2 regions of the Nonomuraea sp. NPDC050733 genome follow, and region 1 is predicted to be linked to the other one. Evidence: riboswitches for the same ligand, from Rfam matches in the RefSeq annotation. Region 1 holds a riboswitch; the other holds the start of a gene.
What was found. A riboswitch is a leader RNA that binds a small molecule or an ion and turns the genes downstream of it on or off. The one in region 1 is predicted to bind thiamine pyrophosphate.
Positions count from the first base shown of each region.

Region 1 (7,241 bases):
TCCTTGACGGTCACTGTCTTGTCCGACAGCTCGATCCGGCCGTTGACGGCCAGCTCGGCCAGGAGGGCGCCGCCCAGCGCGGGGTCGAGCTGGGTCGAGCTGACGAGCTGCTTGCCCTCGTCCTCGCTGTGGGCGAGCAGGAGGAGTTCCTCGGCGATCGTCACAGTCATGTCCCTGACACTAACGTGCGCTCATGTCCATCTCCGAGAAGTTGCACGCCGCCGGCCGCCCGCTGCTCGACGCCCAGCTCGCGCACCCCACCGTCGCCGGGATAGCCCGCGGCGACCTGCCCGAGGCGGTGTTCCGGTCCTGGCTCGAGCAGGACTACCTGTTCCTGCTCGACTACGTGCGGGTCTTCGCCCGGCTGGCCTGGCAGGCGCCGGACGGCCACCTGGGGGATCTGGTGGACCTGGCGCACGCCACCTTCCATGACGAGCTGAGCCTGCACCGAACCATGTCGGCCGGGTTCGGCGCCGACCTGGAGGGGGCCGTGAAGGGGCCGGCGTGCGCGGCGTACACGGCCTTCCTGCTGGAGTCGGCGGCCACGTACGCCGACGGGCTGGCGGCGCTGTACCCGTGCATGTGGGGATATTCGACGCTGGGCCGGATCCTGGCGCAGGACCCGCCGGCCGAGCCGCGCTACCGGGCGTGGGTGGACACCTACGCCGACCCGGGGTTCGCCGCGCTGGCCGCCCGGATCGCCGGGATGATCGACGAGGCGGCTCCCGACCCGGCGCGGGCGGAGCGGCTGTTCCGCGAGGGCATGGCCCATGAGCTGGCCTTCTGGGACGTTCCCTGACGCGTGGAGCGGCGTCCGCGAGCGTCCGGGACGCTGTCGGTGCGTGACCGTACTCTGGTGGCATGCCGGAACTTCCCGAAGTCGAGTCCCTGGCCGGATTCCTGCGTGAGCGGGCGGTCGGCCGGACCGTGCTGGCCGTCGACGTGGTGGCGATCCAGGCGCTCAAGACGTTCGACCCGCCGGTGAGCGCGCTGGGCGGGCTGAGCGTCACCGGCGTGTCGCGGCACGGCAAGTTCCTCGACCTCGACTGCGACGGGCTCCACCTGGTCATCCACCTGGCCCGGGCCGGCTGGCTGCGCTGGCGCGACGACCTGTCGGGCGCCAAGCCCGTCCGTCCCGGCAAGGGCCCGCTCGCGGCGAGGGTGCGGTTCGCGCCCGACGACGAGGGCCTGGCGCCGGGGTTCGAGCTGACCGAGGCCGGCACGCAGAAGCGCCTGGCCATCTACGTCACGAGGGACCCGGCCGAGGTGCCCGGCGTGGCCTCGCTGGGCCCGGACCCGCTGGCGGAGTCGTTCACGGTCGAGACGCTGAAGCAGATCGTGGGCGGCAACCGCACGCAGATCAAGGGCCTGCTGCGCGACCAGAAGGTCATCGCGGGCATCGGCAACGCCTACTCCGACGAGGTGCTCCACGCGGCCCGGATGTCCCCGTTCAAGATCGCTTCCTCGCTGACCGACGCGCAGATCGCGGACCTGCACGAGGCCATCGTCACGACGCTGCGCGAGGCCATGGAGCGGGCCCACGGGCTGGCCGCCAAGGACCTCAAGGCGGAGAAGAAGTCCGGCCTGCGCGTCCACAACCGCGCCGGCCAGCCGTGCGACGTCTGCGGCGACACCATCCGCGAGGTCTCCTTCGCCGACTCCTCGCTCCAGTACTGCCCGACCTGCCAGACCGGCGGCAAGCCGCTCGCCGACCGGCGCCTGTCGCGCCTGCTCAAGTAGGGTCGGTTATCTCTTGTAACCGCGATGTGCCTGCGACAGCATGGAAGCCATGGACGACCACGCCTCCTGTGACATCACCGACGACTACGACGTCCGGCAGTGGGACACCCGCGAGGACTGCGAGGTCCGGCAGATCCTGGACCGCGTCGCCGACAAGTGGTCGCTGCTCGTCATCGCCCTGCTCGACAGCCGGAGCCTGCGCTTCAGCGAGCTGCGCCGCGAGATCGACGGGGTCAGCCAGCGCATGCTCAGCGTGACCCTGCGCCACCTGGAGCGCGACGGCCTGGTGACCAGGACCGTCCATCCCGTCGTGCCGCCCCGCGTCGACTACGCGCTCACGCCGCTCGGCCGCACCCTGCACGAGACGATCAAGTCGCTGGTCACCTGGACCGAGTCGCACCAGCGGGAGATCGCCGAGGCCCGTGCGGCCTACGACCGGGGGCGCGAGATGATGGACGCATGACGGTTCCCGAGGTAGAGGCACGTGACGTACCCGACGACGCTTTCCTGCTGGACGTGCGCGAGCGTGAGGAGTGGGTGGCGGGCCACGCTCCCGAGGCCGTGCACATCCCGATGAGCGAGATCCAGGGGCGGGTCGACGAGGTCCCCGCCGGCGGCAAGGTCTACGTCGTCTGCCGGGTCGGCGGCCGGTCCTACCAGGTGGCGGCGTGGCTGAACCACCTGGGGCGCGAGGCGGTCAACGTCGGCGGCGGCATGCAGTCGTGGGAGGGCGCGAGCCGTCCGATGGTCAGCGAGACCGGTCAGCCGCCGTTCGTGGCCTGAGAGCCGGGCCGGAAATTCGGTTGTCCGCGTGGGCGGGTGCTGCTGGGCTGTGCCGGTGAATCGTGACGAGGTGCTGACGGCCTACGAGCGTCAGGTGCGGATCGGGCAGGGCGAGCGGGACGGCCGCGTGGTGCGCGAGGCCGGCGAGGACCGCTGGAACGGGGTTTTCTGGTCCGATCTCGACGAGGCCACGGCCGTCGACGCCTCCAGCGAGAGCCGCCCGATCCTGCTGCGGCTCGGCTTCGAGCCGCTCGGCACCACGACCCCGTACGCGTACACCCCCTGACAGGACCGGGTGTGGCCGTCCGGCGGCGCATGAGGCATCATGAGGGCGCACGCCAGGACATTTCCGGCTGAGACCGGGGTGCCAGGGCTGTGCGACAACTACAGATCCCGCGGGAGCTCGGGGCCACCGGGCTGAGAGGGCAGCTGCCGCTGCTGCCGACCGCATGAACCTGTCCGGGTAATGCCGGCGTAGGGAGTGTGTGATGACGCATGCCGTCAACGAAGTCCCGCTGACCCTCGACGAGACCCCGCCGAAGACACTCGGCGTGCTGGACCAGGGCGCGCTCTGGGCCAACCTCGGGGTGAGCCTGCTGGGCTTCTCCGGCGCGCTCTTCCTGCTCGACCCGCTGGGCGGCGCCCCGCTGACCGTCGCCGCGGCCCTCACCGCCGCCGTCGTGGGCAGCCTCCTCGGCACCGCCATGGTCGGCCTGGCCGCCATCCCGGGCACCCGGACGGGACGGCCCGCGATGGTGTTGCTCCGGGGGCTGTTCGGGGCGCGGCTGTCGTACGTGCCGACGGTGCTCAACATCATCCAGATGGTCGGCTGGGGCGCCTTCGAGCTCTGGGTGATCTCCATGGGCGCGAGCGCGATCTTCGGTCCGGCGGTGCCGTACGCGGTCTGGGTGGTCGTCGCCGGGGTCCTCACCACCTCGCTGTCGATCTGGCCGCTCGGCTCGGTGCGGCTGCTGCGCCGGTACGTCACGGTCGCCGTGGTCATCGCGCTGGCCTGGTTCGCCGTGGACTTCCTCGGCCAGGCCCAGCCGCAGGCCGGCGGCTCGTGGCAGGCGTTCGCGCCGGCCGTCGACTACGTGATCGCGCTGTCGGTCTCGTGGGTGCCGATGGCGGCCGACTTCGCCCGGCACTCCAGGTCGAGCGCCGCCGCGTTCACCGGCGTCGTCGGCGGCTACACGCTGGCCCAGGTGGCCTGCCTGGGGCTCGGCGTGTACGCGGTGGCCATCGCCGGGGCGGCCGCGGTCCAGGCGGACGGCACCGCGGTGTTCGGGACGTTCGTCGCGGCGCCGCTCGGCGCGCTGTTCTTCGCGGTGCTCGTCCTGCGCGAGACCGACCAGTCGTTCGCGAACGTCTACTCGACCACCCTCTCGCTGCAGAACCTCATGCCCCGCGTCGACCGCCGCGTCTTCAGTGTCTCGATCGGCGTGGTCACCACCGCAGTGGCGCTGGTGGTGGACGTGAACTCCTACGGGGCGTTCCTCGGCATCATCGGCGCGGTGTTCGTGCCGATGTTCGCGGTCCTCGCCGTGGACTACTTCGTGCTCGGCGGTTCCGCCCGGTGGAACACCGACGAGGACGCGCCGTCCCGCTGGTCCATGCTGGTGCCCTGGGTGCTCGGCTTCGCCGCGTACTGGCTGACCACCTCGACGCCGACCGTCGGTGCCTGGGACGGGTTCTGGGCCGAGGTGCGCGAGGAGATCGGCTTCACCCGCCAGCCGTGGATGAACGGCGCGCTCGGCGCGGCGCTCGTGGCCGCGCTGGTCACGCTCGCCCTCGGCCTGGCCCGGCGCCGGGCCCTCGCCGACCGCGCCTGACAGCTCGTGATCAGGAGCGGGACTCGACGGTGAGGAGGTGGCGCTTGGCGTTCACGCCTCCGGCGTAGTCGCCGAGCGCGCCGTCGCCGGGCACGATCCGGTGGCACGGCACGATGACGCACACCGGGTTGGCCATCAGCGCGTTGCCGACCGCCCGCAGCGCGCGTGGCCGGCCGATGCGCTCGCCGATCTCACCGAGCGTCGCCGTCGTGCCGTACGGGATCGCCATGGTCTTCTGCAGCACCGTGCGCGCGAACGACGTGGCGATGGCCAGGTCGACCGGCGTGGTGAAGGCCCGCAGCCGCCCCGAGAAGTACGCGTCCAGCTCCCGGCGCACCGGGTCCAGCCGGCCGGGGTCGGGGCCGATGAACGAGCCCACGTGCCGCGTCACCCGCTCGTACACCGCGTGCTCGTCCTCGAAGCTGCACGCCACGACCCCCTTGCCGGACACCGCCAGCACCAGCCGCCCCACGGCGCCGTCATAGGTGCCGAACGCGACGTCGGGCGGGGTCTCCCCGCGGTAGGTGGCGGAGGTCACCCGTAGCAGGGCATCGAGATCACCGCTCGACATCCGCTCACCCTCTTCTCACCTGGTAGGTCGTGATCGGCAGCGTATCGGACGGATCGGCCGACGGCGGCCCCGCAGCGCGGGCACTATGGAGGTGTGGGTGACGAGTGGGCCGGCAGTGACGACGAGATCGCTCGCGCGGTGCTCGCCGGCTCGCCCAACGCGCTGATCGCGCTCGACCGGGACCAGACCGTGCTGGTGTGGACCCCGGCCGCCGAGCGGCTCTTCGGCTGGACCGCCGAGGAGATGCTGGGCCGCAGGGCGCCGATCGTGCCGGGGGAGCTGACGGCTGAGCACAACGCGGTGCTCGAACGCGCGCGTACCGGCGACCAGGTGACGCTGCGCACCAAGCGGTTACGCCGCGACGGAAGCGTGCTCGATGTGACGGTCGACATCGGGCCGATGGTGATGGGCAGTTCGGTGGTGGGATACGTGTGCGTCCACCACCGCGCGGCGGCCGAGGAGGCGGCGAGCGAGCGCATGGCGCGCCGGGTCCGGCTGGTGCGCCGGCTGACCGACGTGGTCGGCGACATCAACGCCGAGCTGGAGCTGCCCGCCGTCCTCGACCGGATCGCCGGCAGCCTGACCGAGCTGACGGGCGCCGACGCGGGCGGGTTCGTGCTCATCGAGGGCGAACGGCTGCGCGTGGTCAGCGCCCACCGGCTGCCCGAGACGCTCAAGGGCGCCACGGCCGGGCTGCGCACCAGCCTGGTGGGCAAGCTGCTGCGCACCGGCAAGACCGTCCTGCTGGAGTCCCACGGGCTCGACGAGCTGCTGTGGGCGGAGCTGACCGGCCTGCACACGATCGCGCTCGGGCTGGCCGCCGTGGGCGGGCGGCCGTACGGCGCGCTGTACGCGCTGTACGCCCAGCGCAAGCCCGGCCACCTGGAGCTGGAGCTGCTGGAGCTGCTGGCCGGGCACGCCGGCATCGCGGTGGGCAACGCCATGGCCTACCAGGAGGCGGTGCGGCAGCGGGCCCACGAGCAGGCGGTGTTCGACGCCAGCGCCGACGGCATCGCCGTGCTCGACGGGGCCGGCCGCGTCATCCGGTGGAACCCCGCGGCGGCCGAGCTCACCGGGCTGCCCGTCGACGCCGTGCGGGGCGGCCCGCCGCCGTTCCCGCTGCCCAGCCCGGGGGAGAAGCTGACGTTCCAGCTCGACACGGGCCGCTGGCTCGACGTCGTGAGCGCGCGCGTGGAGGAGACCGGCGAGATGGTGGTCGACTTCCGCGACGTGACGCGCGCCAAGGAGCTGGAGGAGGCCAAGGACCTGTTCCTGGCGACGACCAGCCACGAGCTGCGCACCCCCATCACGATCGTGCGGGGCTTCGCCAGCACCCTCGACGCCCGCTGGGACAAGCTGAGCGACCCCGAGCGCCGCTCCGCCGTCCACACGATCGCCGAACGGGCCAGGTCGCTGGGAACGCTCATGGACCACCTGCTGCTCGGCTCGCGGGCCGGCGCCGACGAGCTCAAGGTACGGGTGGAGGCATTCGACCTGGCTGAGCGGATTAATGCGGCAACGCTAGGATTGCCCGAGTTGTCCGACACGCATCGGGTCGAGGTGGAGATTCCCGGCGGCCTGCCGTGGGTGAAGGGCGACGCGCTGGCCACCGACATCGTGCTCGGCCAGTTGCTGGAGAACGCCTTCAAGTACTCACCGAAGGGCGGGTTGATCAGGGTCGAGGCATGGCCGGAGGACGACAGGGTGGTCGTGGTCGTCGACGACGAGGGCGTCGGCATCGCCGCGTCCGACCGGGAACGGATCTTCGAGAGGTTCGTCCAGGTCGACAGCGGTGACCGGCGGAGGTTCGGCGGCGTGGGGCTCGGGCTCTACATCGTGCGCAGCCTCGCGAGGGCCCAGGGCGGCGACGTGAGCGCCCATGCGCGACCGGGAGGAGGCACCCGGATGCGGATGGTGCTCAATGCGGCTTCTCCTATCCGAACCGACACACCGGTGTGGTAACGAGGTGGTCACGGTTGAGCTGACCTATCGTCCGATGTGGACAAGCTGTGATCGAGATCCGGTTTCTGGGATTGAGTAACGGGGCATTTCGGTCGTACCGGGGAGTGTTCCCGCGGGGGGCACATGAAGACGGGGAGGTGGGTGTGTCAAGCGTGGTGTTGCTGCCGTACGCGCCGTCCAGCGTCGCTGTTGCCCGCCAGCGTCTGAGCACTGACCTGCAGGATTGCGGCGTCTTCTCCGCCGCGATCGACGATGCGGTGCTCGTGGTGAGTGAGCTGCTCAGCAACGCGCTGCGGCACGCGCATCCGCTGCCGTCGGGCATGGTCAAGGTCACCTGGCTGCGCAACGACGAT
Region 1 covers NZ_JBFAHO010000025.1:63,768-71,008, reverse strand. The annotation lists gene AB0H64_RS30705 (GPP34 family phosphoprotein) at 1-170, opposite strand, end outside; gene AB0H64_RS30700 (transcriptional regulator) at 194-799, shown strand; gene AB0H64_RS30695 (DNA-formamidopyrimidine glycosylase family protein) at 862-1,740, shown strand; gene AB0H64_RS30690 (helix-turn-helix domain-containing protein) at 1,790-2,203, shown strand; gene AB0H64_RS30685 (rhodanese-like domain-containing protein) at 2,200-2,523, shown strand; gene AB0H64_RS30680 (hypothetical protein) at 2,579-2,809, shown strand; TPP riboswitch at 2,909-3,021, shown strand; gene AB0H64_RS30675 (cytosine permease) at 3,012-4,355, shown strand; gene AB0H64_RS30670 (methylated-DNA--[protein]-cysteine S-methyltransferase) at 4,366-4,926, opposite strand; gene AB0H64_RS30665 (ATP-binding protein) at 5,020-6,888, shown strand; gene AB0H64_RS30660 (ATP-binding protein) at 7,032-7,241, shown strand, end outside.

Region 2 (7,241 bases), on a different contig from region 1:
TCCGCTCACGGGCGCGCCGGAGCTGGAGCCGCTCCGCCTGGCCGCCAAGGAGCTGCTGGCCGGCGGCAAGCGGCTGCGTCCCGCGTTCTGCTACTGGGGGTGGCGCGGGGCGGGCGGCGCGGACGAGCCGGGCATCTACCCGGCCGCGGCGTCGCTGGAGCTGCTCCAGGCCAGCGCGCTGGTCCACGACGACGTGATGGACAAGAGCGACCTGCGCCGCGGGATGCCGTCGGCGCACCGCCGGTTCGAGACGATGCACGCGGGGGCCGGCTGGCACGGCTCGGCCGAGCAGTTCGGCGTGGGCGCGGCGATCCTGCTGGGCAACCTGCTGCTGATCTGGTCCGGCGAGATGTGGCGCGGCAGCGGCCTGCCGCCGGAGTCGATCGGGGCGGCGCAGCCGGTCCACGACCACATGCGCACCGAGCTGATGTGCGGCCAGTACCTCGACCTGCTGGAGCAGGCCCACGGGGAGAACACGTTCGAGTCGGCGCTGCGCGTCGCCCTGTACAAGAGCGGCAAGTACTCCGTCGAGCAGCCCCTCCGGCTCGGGCTGGTCCTCGCGGCGGGCGAGCTGGCGCCGTGGATGGACGAGCTGTGCACCACGTACGGCACGCGGGTGGGGATCGCGTTCCAGATGCGCGACGACATCCTCGGCGTGTTCGGCGACCCGGCGGCCACCGGCAAGCCGGCCGGCGACGACCTGCGCGAGGGCAAGCGGACGATGCTCATGGCGCGCACCCTGGCCGCCGCCACCCCCACGCAGGCCGCGCTGGTGCGGAGCCTGCTCGGCGACCCGGGGCTCGACGACCGGGGCGTGGCGGCGCTGCGGGAGGTCATCGAGGACACGGGGGCGCTGCGGGAGTGCGAGGACCTGATCGGGACGTACCTGACGGAGGCGCTGGCCTGCCTCGACCAGGCGCCGATCACGGCCGGGGCGCGCTCCGCGCTGGCCGACCTGGCCGTCGCCGCCACCTCCCGCAAGGCCTGACCCTCCCCGCGCTTCCACGGGCGCTGGGAGGGTCGCAAGCGGTCGGGTGGGTCAGCGGGCCAGGCGCTTGGCGAACTCCGCCGCCGCCGCGCCCGGGTCGTCGGCCTCGGTGATCGCCCGCACCACGACGACGCGGGTCGCCCCGCACGCCATGACCTCGTCGAGGTTGTCCAGGTCGATGCCGCCGATGGCGAACCACGGCCGGTCCGTGGCGATCGAGGCCGCGTGCCGCAGCAGCGACGGCCCCGGCGCGGGACGGCCCGGCTTGGTCGGGGTGGGCCAGGTCGGCCCGCAGCAGAAGTAGTCGACGCCCTCCTCCACCGCGGCGGCGGACGCCTCGGCGGTGGAGTGGGTGGACCTGCCGATGAGGATGTCGTCGCCGAGTATCTCCCGCGCGACGCCCACCGGAAGGTCGTCCTGCCCCAGGTGGAGCACGTCGGGCCGGGCGGCGTAGGCCACGTCCGCCCGGTCGTTGACGGCCAGCAGCCTGCCGTGCCGGTCGCAGGCGTCGCGGAAGACCTCCAGCAGCGCGAGCTCCTCCCGCGCCTCCAGGCCCTTCTCACGGAGCTGGACGACGTCGACGCCGTTGGCGAGCACGGTGTCGAGGAACTCGGCCAGGTCACCGCGCCGGCGCCGGCCGTCGGTGCAGAGGTAGAGCCGGGCGTCAGAAAGCGAGGGCCTGGGCACGCCGCTTGACCTCGGTGTGGCGGCCCGCGCGGATCGCCTCGACGGGCGAGCCGGGCAGCGAGTCGTCCGGGGTGAAGAGCCACCGCAGCGCCTCGGCGTCGTCGTAGCCCGCGTCCAGCAGCACGGTCAGCGTGCCGGGCAGGCCCTTCATCACGTCCCTTCCGTCAAGGAACGCCGCGGGCACGTGCGGCCCGCCGCTGCCCCGGCGCACGCCGAGCAGCTTGTGGTCCTTGAGGAGTTGCTTGGTCCGCCCGAGCGAGAGCTGCAGGCGGTCGGCCACCTCGGGGAGAGTGAGCCACTCGTTGACGAGCTGGTCGGTCTCCCGGTCGATCTGTGCAACAGAAAGCGTCACGAAACCACAACTACCACATGGCGCGCTTGCTCAAACAACACAATCCCGTAGAGGGACATCGGGATCTACCAGGCGTTCCGGGTCGATCCTGTGCCCCGCGTCGATGATGCGGCGGCCCTGGACGAGGTCCCGCGGCCGGTCCACGGCCAGCACCGCGGCCAGCGCGCCGTCGCCGGTCAGCCAGCAGGCCGACCACTTGCCCTCCGGGCCGCCCCGGTACAGGAGACGCTCGCCGGCCGGATGGTGACCCGCGTACTGGACCATGTGGCCGAACTGCTCGGACCAGAAGTACGGCACCGGGTCGTAGACGGCCTCCTCGCCCAGCAGGGTGGCCGCGGCGACCTCGGGCGCGCCGAGCGCGGTGTCCCAGTGCTCCACCCGCAGGCGCGTGCCGTAACGGCGCGACCACCAGGCGGCGCAGTCGCCCACCGCCACCACGCCCGGCAGGGAGGCGCGCAGGTGCTCGTCGGTGACGACGCCGTTGTGCAGGTCGATGTCGGCGCCCGCCAGCCACTCCACGGCCGGGCGGACCCCGATGCCGGAGACGACCACGTGCGCCTCGACGAACTCGCCGTCCACCAGCCGCACCCCGCCCTCGTCCACCGACGCGACCATGGTGTCCAGCCGCAGGTCGACGCCGTCGTACCAGGCGGTGGTACGGGCGCCGATCTCGGTCCCGACGGCGTGGGAGAGCGGCGCGGGGCCGGCCTCGATCACGGTCACCTCGCAGCCCGCGCGGCGGGCGGCCGTGGCCACCTCGGCGCCGATCCAGCCGGCGCCGACCACCGCGACGCGGGCGCCGCGGACCAGCCGGGCACGCAGCTCCAGCGCGTCGTCGAGAGTGCGCAGCACGTGCTGCGGCCCGTCGCCGGGCAGCGTGATCGGCTCGGCGCCGGTCGCGATGACCAGCCCGTCGTACGCCAGCTCGCCCTCGCTGGTCTCGACGACGCCCGGACGCAGGCCGGTGGCGCTGACGCCGGGGCGGAAGTCCACCTCCAGCGTCGCGAGGTCGGAGTCGACGAAACTGGAGTCGCTGGTGCCCAGCAGCACCGCCTTCGACAGGGGCGGCCGGTCGTACGGGCGATGCCGTTCCTGTCCCAGGAGGGTGATCTCGCCGCCGAACCCCCTCGCCCGCAGGGCCTCGATGCTGCGCACGCCGGCCAGGCCCGCTCCTGCCACCACGACACGGTTCACGGTCAAGACCATAACGGGGCCGCCGCCTGCGCTCCGCACCGAGGCCGTAGGCTTGAGGGGTACGACGCGCGGGAGTCCGGCCGTGACCGGGCTGAGAGGAAGGCTTGACCGGGCCTTCGACCGCAATCCACCTGATCCGGATCATGCCGGCGAAGGGAGCGCGCATGGAGCTGGTCGTGGGCGGCGGGATCGTCGGGCTGTCCATCGCCTGGCGGCTGTCGCGGGTGGGGCGGGCCGTCACCGTGGTGGACCCGGCCCCGGCCTCCGGGGCCTCGCACGCGGCGGCGGGCATGCTGGCGCCCGTCAGCGAGGTCGCCTACACCGAGGAGCCGCTGCTGCGGCTGGGGGTGGCGTCGCTGCGCCGCTGGCCGTCGTTCGCCGCCGAGCTGGCCGAGGACGCCGGCCTGCCGCCGGGCGTCCTGGCCCCGTCGCGCCCGCGCGGGCCCTCCGGCGGCGCTTCTCCCGTGCCGTCGTCCCCTGCGCGTCCTGGCCCGGTCCCGTCGTACGGGCTGGACTTCCGTGCCGACGGCACCCTGGACGTGGCGTTCGGCGCGGACGACCTGGCGGCGCTGGACGAGCTGGGCGGGTTCATGGGCAAGCTGGGGCTGCCGGTGGAGCGGCTGACGGGCAGGGAGTGCCGCCGCCTGGAGCCGATGCTGGCCCCGTCGGTGCGGGGCGGGCTGCTGGCGCCGGGCGACGCGTGGGTGGACCCGCGCCGCGTCACAGCCGCCCTGCTGGCCGCCCTGGAGCGGCTGGGCGTCCCCGTGGTGCGGGCCCGGGTGTCGGAGCTCCTGCGTGCCCCTGGCGGCCCTGGTGGCGGCTCCGGGCGCGGTCCGGCGGTCGTGGGCGTACGGCTGGAGTCTCCGGCGGACGGCGGGGACCTGCCGTCCGAGATCCGCGCCGACGGGGTGATCCTGGCCGCCGGCGCGTGGAGCGGCGAGCTGTACGACCTCCCGGTCCGGCCGGTCAAGGGCCAGATCATGCGGCTGCGCTCCCCCGAGCCGCTGCTCGGCCGGTGCGTGCGCGGCATGGTCCACGGCGCCCCCGTCTACCTGGTGCCGCGCGGCGACGGCGAGCTCGTGGTGGGCGCCACGCAGGAGGAGATGGGGTTCGACACGCGGGTGACGGCCGGCGGCGTGTACGAGCTGCTACGCGACGCCCGGGAGCTGGTGCCCGGCGTGACCGAGCTGGAGGTGGCCGAGGTCGTGGCTGGCCTGCGTCCCGGCACCCCGGACAACCTGCCGCTCATCGGCCCGGCCGGCGTCCCGGGGCTGACGCTGGCGACCGGGCACCACCGCGGCGGGGTGCTCCTGGCGCCGCTCACGACGGCGATCCTCCTGGGCGAGGAGCCCGAACTGGCCGCCCTCTGCTCCCCGGCCCGCCACCACCCGGCCCCCGGCGCGCACGACAGGCCCCCCGGCCCCTACGACAGGAGCTCCGGCTCCGAGGAGATGGGATGAAAGTGACGATCAACGGCAGCCAGCGCGAGGTGCCCGACGGCACCACCGTGGCGCAGGCCGTACGCATCCTGACCACCGCCACCACCGGCGTGGCGGTGGCCCTGAACGACGAGGTCGTGACGCGCGGCTCGTGGGACACCACGGCGCTCGGCGACAGCGACCGCGTCGAGGTGCTCACGGCGGTGCAGGGTGGATGATCTGATCATCGCCGGGGAGAAGTTCTCCTCCCGGCTCATCATGGGCACCGGCGGCGCGCCCTCGCTGGAGGTGCTGGACCAGGCCCTCGCCGCCTCCGGCACCGAGCTGACCACGGTTGCGATGCGGCGGCTCGACCCGTCGGCCCGCGGCTCGGTCCTCGACGTGCTGCGCGAGCGCGGCATCAAGGTGCTGCCCAACACCGCGGGCTGCTTCACCGCGGGCGAGGCCGTGCTGACGGCCAGGCTGGCCCGCGAGGCCCTCGGGACGAACTGGGTCAAGCTCGAGGTCATCGCCGACGAGCGGACGCTGCTGCCGGACCCGATCGAGACGTTCGACGCGGCCGAGCGGCTGGTTGCCGAGGGCTTCGTGGTGCTGCCGTACATCGGGGACGACCCGGCGCTGGCGCGCCGTCTGGAGCAGGCCGGCTGCGCGGCCGTCATGCCGCTCGGCGCGCCCATCGGCTCCGGTCTCGGCATCCGCAACCCGCACAACATCGAGCTCATCGTGGAGGCGGCCTCCGTGCCGGTGATCCTCGACGCGGGCATCGGCACGGCCAGCGACGCCGCGCTGGCGATGGAGCTGGGCTGCGACGCCGTGCTGCTGGCGACGGCGGTCACCCGCGCGCAGCGACCCGACCTGATGGCGGCGGCCATGCGGGGCGCGGTCCATGCCGGGCGGCTGGCCCGCCAGGCCGGGCGCATCCCGCGCCGCCGCTACGCAGAGGCGTCCTCCCCGATGACCCCGTGACCCGGCGCCCCCGGTGACCCGGGACCCGCGACCGGACTCACGGATCGGGTCAAGCCGGGCCCGGCGTCACGCCGGGGCGGGCGGGGCCTCTGTGAGCCGGTGGATCCCGTGGTCCGGGAGGTGCCGGGGAGGTCAAGAGAGGGCGTGGCAGGAGCCACGGCTCCGCATCGTTTCGGGTGGTCGCACCCTGCCAGGGGCCAAACGCCCGTAAACTCGGCGGCGTGGACACGACGACGGCGGACCCCCTGGTCGGGCGACTCCTCGATGGGCGCTACCGCATCGAGTCCCGGATCGCGCGAGGCGGCATGGCGACCGTCTACCTCGCCCTGGACGTCCGGCTCGACCGCACGGTCGCGCTGAAGGTCATGCACCGCTCGCTCGCCGAGGACCCGGCGTTCGTGCGGCGCTTCATCGGCGAGGCCAAGTCCGTGGCCAGCCTCTCCCACCCCAACGTGGTGCACGTCTTCGACCAGGGCACCGACGGCGACGTCGTCTACCTGTCGATGGAGTACGTGCCGGGCAGGACGCTGCGCGAAGTACTCCACGAGCGGGGCAGGCTGCCCGCCCGCGAGGCGCTGGAGATCCTGATCCCGGTGCTCGCGGCGCTGGGCGCCGCCCACCAGGCGGGCATGGTCCACCGCGACGTCAAGCCGGAGAACGTCCTGATGACGGCCGACGGCCGGGTCAAGGTCGTGGACTTCGGGCTGGCCCGCGCCATCGAGGCGACCAACCAGACCCGTACCGGCGTGATGATCGGCACGATCGGCTACATGTCGCCCGAGCAGGTGACCACCGGCCGCGCCGACGTCCGCACCGACGTCTACGCGGCCGGGATCATGCTGTTCGAGCTGGTGACCGGCCGGCAGCCGTACGACGGCGAGACGCCCATGTCCGTGGCCTACCGCCACGTGCACGACACCGTCCCGGCGCCGTCGTCGCTGACGCCCGACGTGCCGCCGGTGGTCGACGCCCTGGTGGCGCACGCCACGGCGCGCGAGCCGGACGCCAGGCCCGCGGACGCGACCGCGATGCTGGTGGCGGCCGTCGAGGTGCACCGCCAGCTTCCCCGGCTGACCGCGCCGGGCGTCTCCCACTCCTCGGCCCAGCACTCGTTGCCGGGCACCGGCTCGTACGCCCCCTCGGGGCCGCTGGCGGCGCCCACGGCACAGCCGTCGTCGGGCGCCCACCCCGTGCCCTCAGGACCCCATACAGGGGCTCATACGGGGGCTCATACGGGGGCTCGCACCGGGCCCCAGAGCGGCGCCCGGCCCACCGGCCCGGCCGCCGGCGGCTACGGCGCGCAGCCCGCCTCCCAGCCGGGCCTCCCCGCGGGGTCGCCCGCGATGACGCTGGCCATGCCGCAGGTCCCGCCCGGCGGGGCGCCCGGCCCCAACCCCACGGTCGTGCAGCCCCGGATCGAGGGGCCGGCCGAGCACGCGGGCGGGCGGCGGCGCGGCGGGTTCCGGCCGAGCTGGATCATCATCGGCCTGGCCGTCGTCATGGTGGCGGCGATCGGCCTGACCGGCTGGTACGTCTCGCGTCCCCAGTACGTGGCCGTGCCCGCCGACCTGGTCGGCAAGGACGTCTCGATCGTGGAGCAGAAGCTCACCGCCGG
Region 2 covers NZ_JBFAHO010000014.1:86,629-93,869, forward strand. The annotation lists gene AB0H64_RS22920 (polyprenyl synthetase family protein) at 1-988, shown strand, start outside; gene thiE (thiamine phosphate synthase) at 1,040-1,675, opposite strand; gene AB0H64_RS22930 (Rv2175c family DNA-binding protein) at 1,653-2,027, opposite strand; gene AB0H64_RS22935 (FAD-dependent oxidoreductase) at 2,058-3,221, opposite strand; TPP riboswitch at 3,280-3,396, shown strand; gene AB0H64_RS22940 (FAD-dependent oxidoreductase) at 3,386-4,681, shown strand; gene thiS (sulfur carrier protein ThiS) at 4,678-4,878, shown strand; gene AB0H64_RS22950 (thiazole synthase) at 4,871-5,626, shown strand; gene AB0H64_RS22955 (PASTA domain-containing protein) at 5,848-7,241, shown strand, end outside.
Region 2: another riboswitch for thiamine pyrophosphate. It lies ahead of AB0H64_RS22940 (FAD-dependent oxidoreductase); the one in region 1 lies ahead of AB0H64_RS30675 (cytosine permease).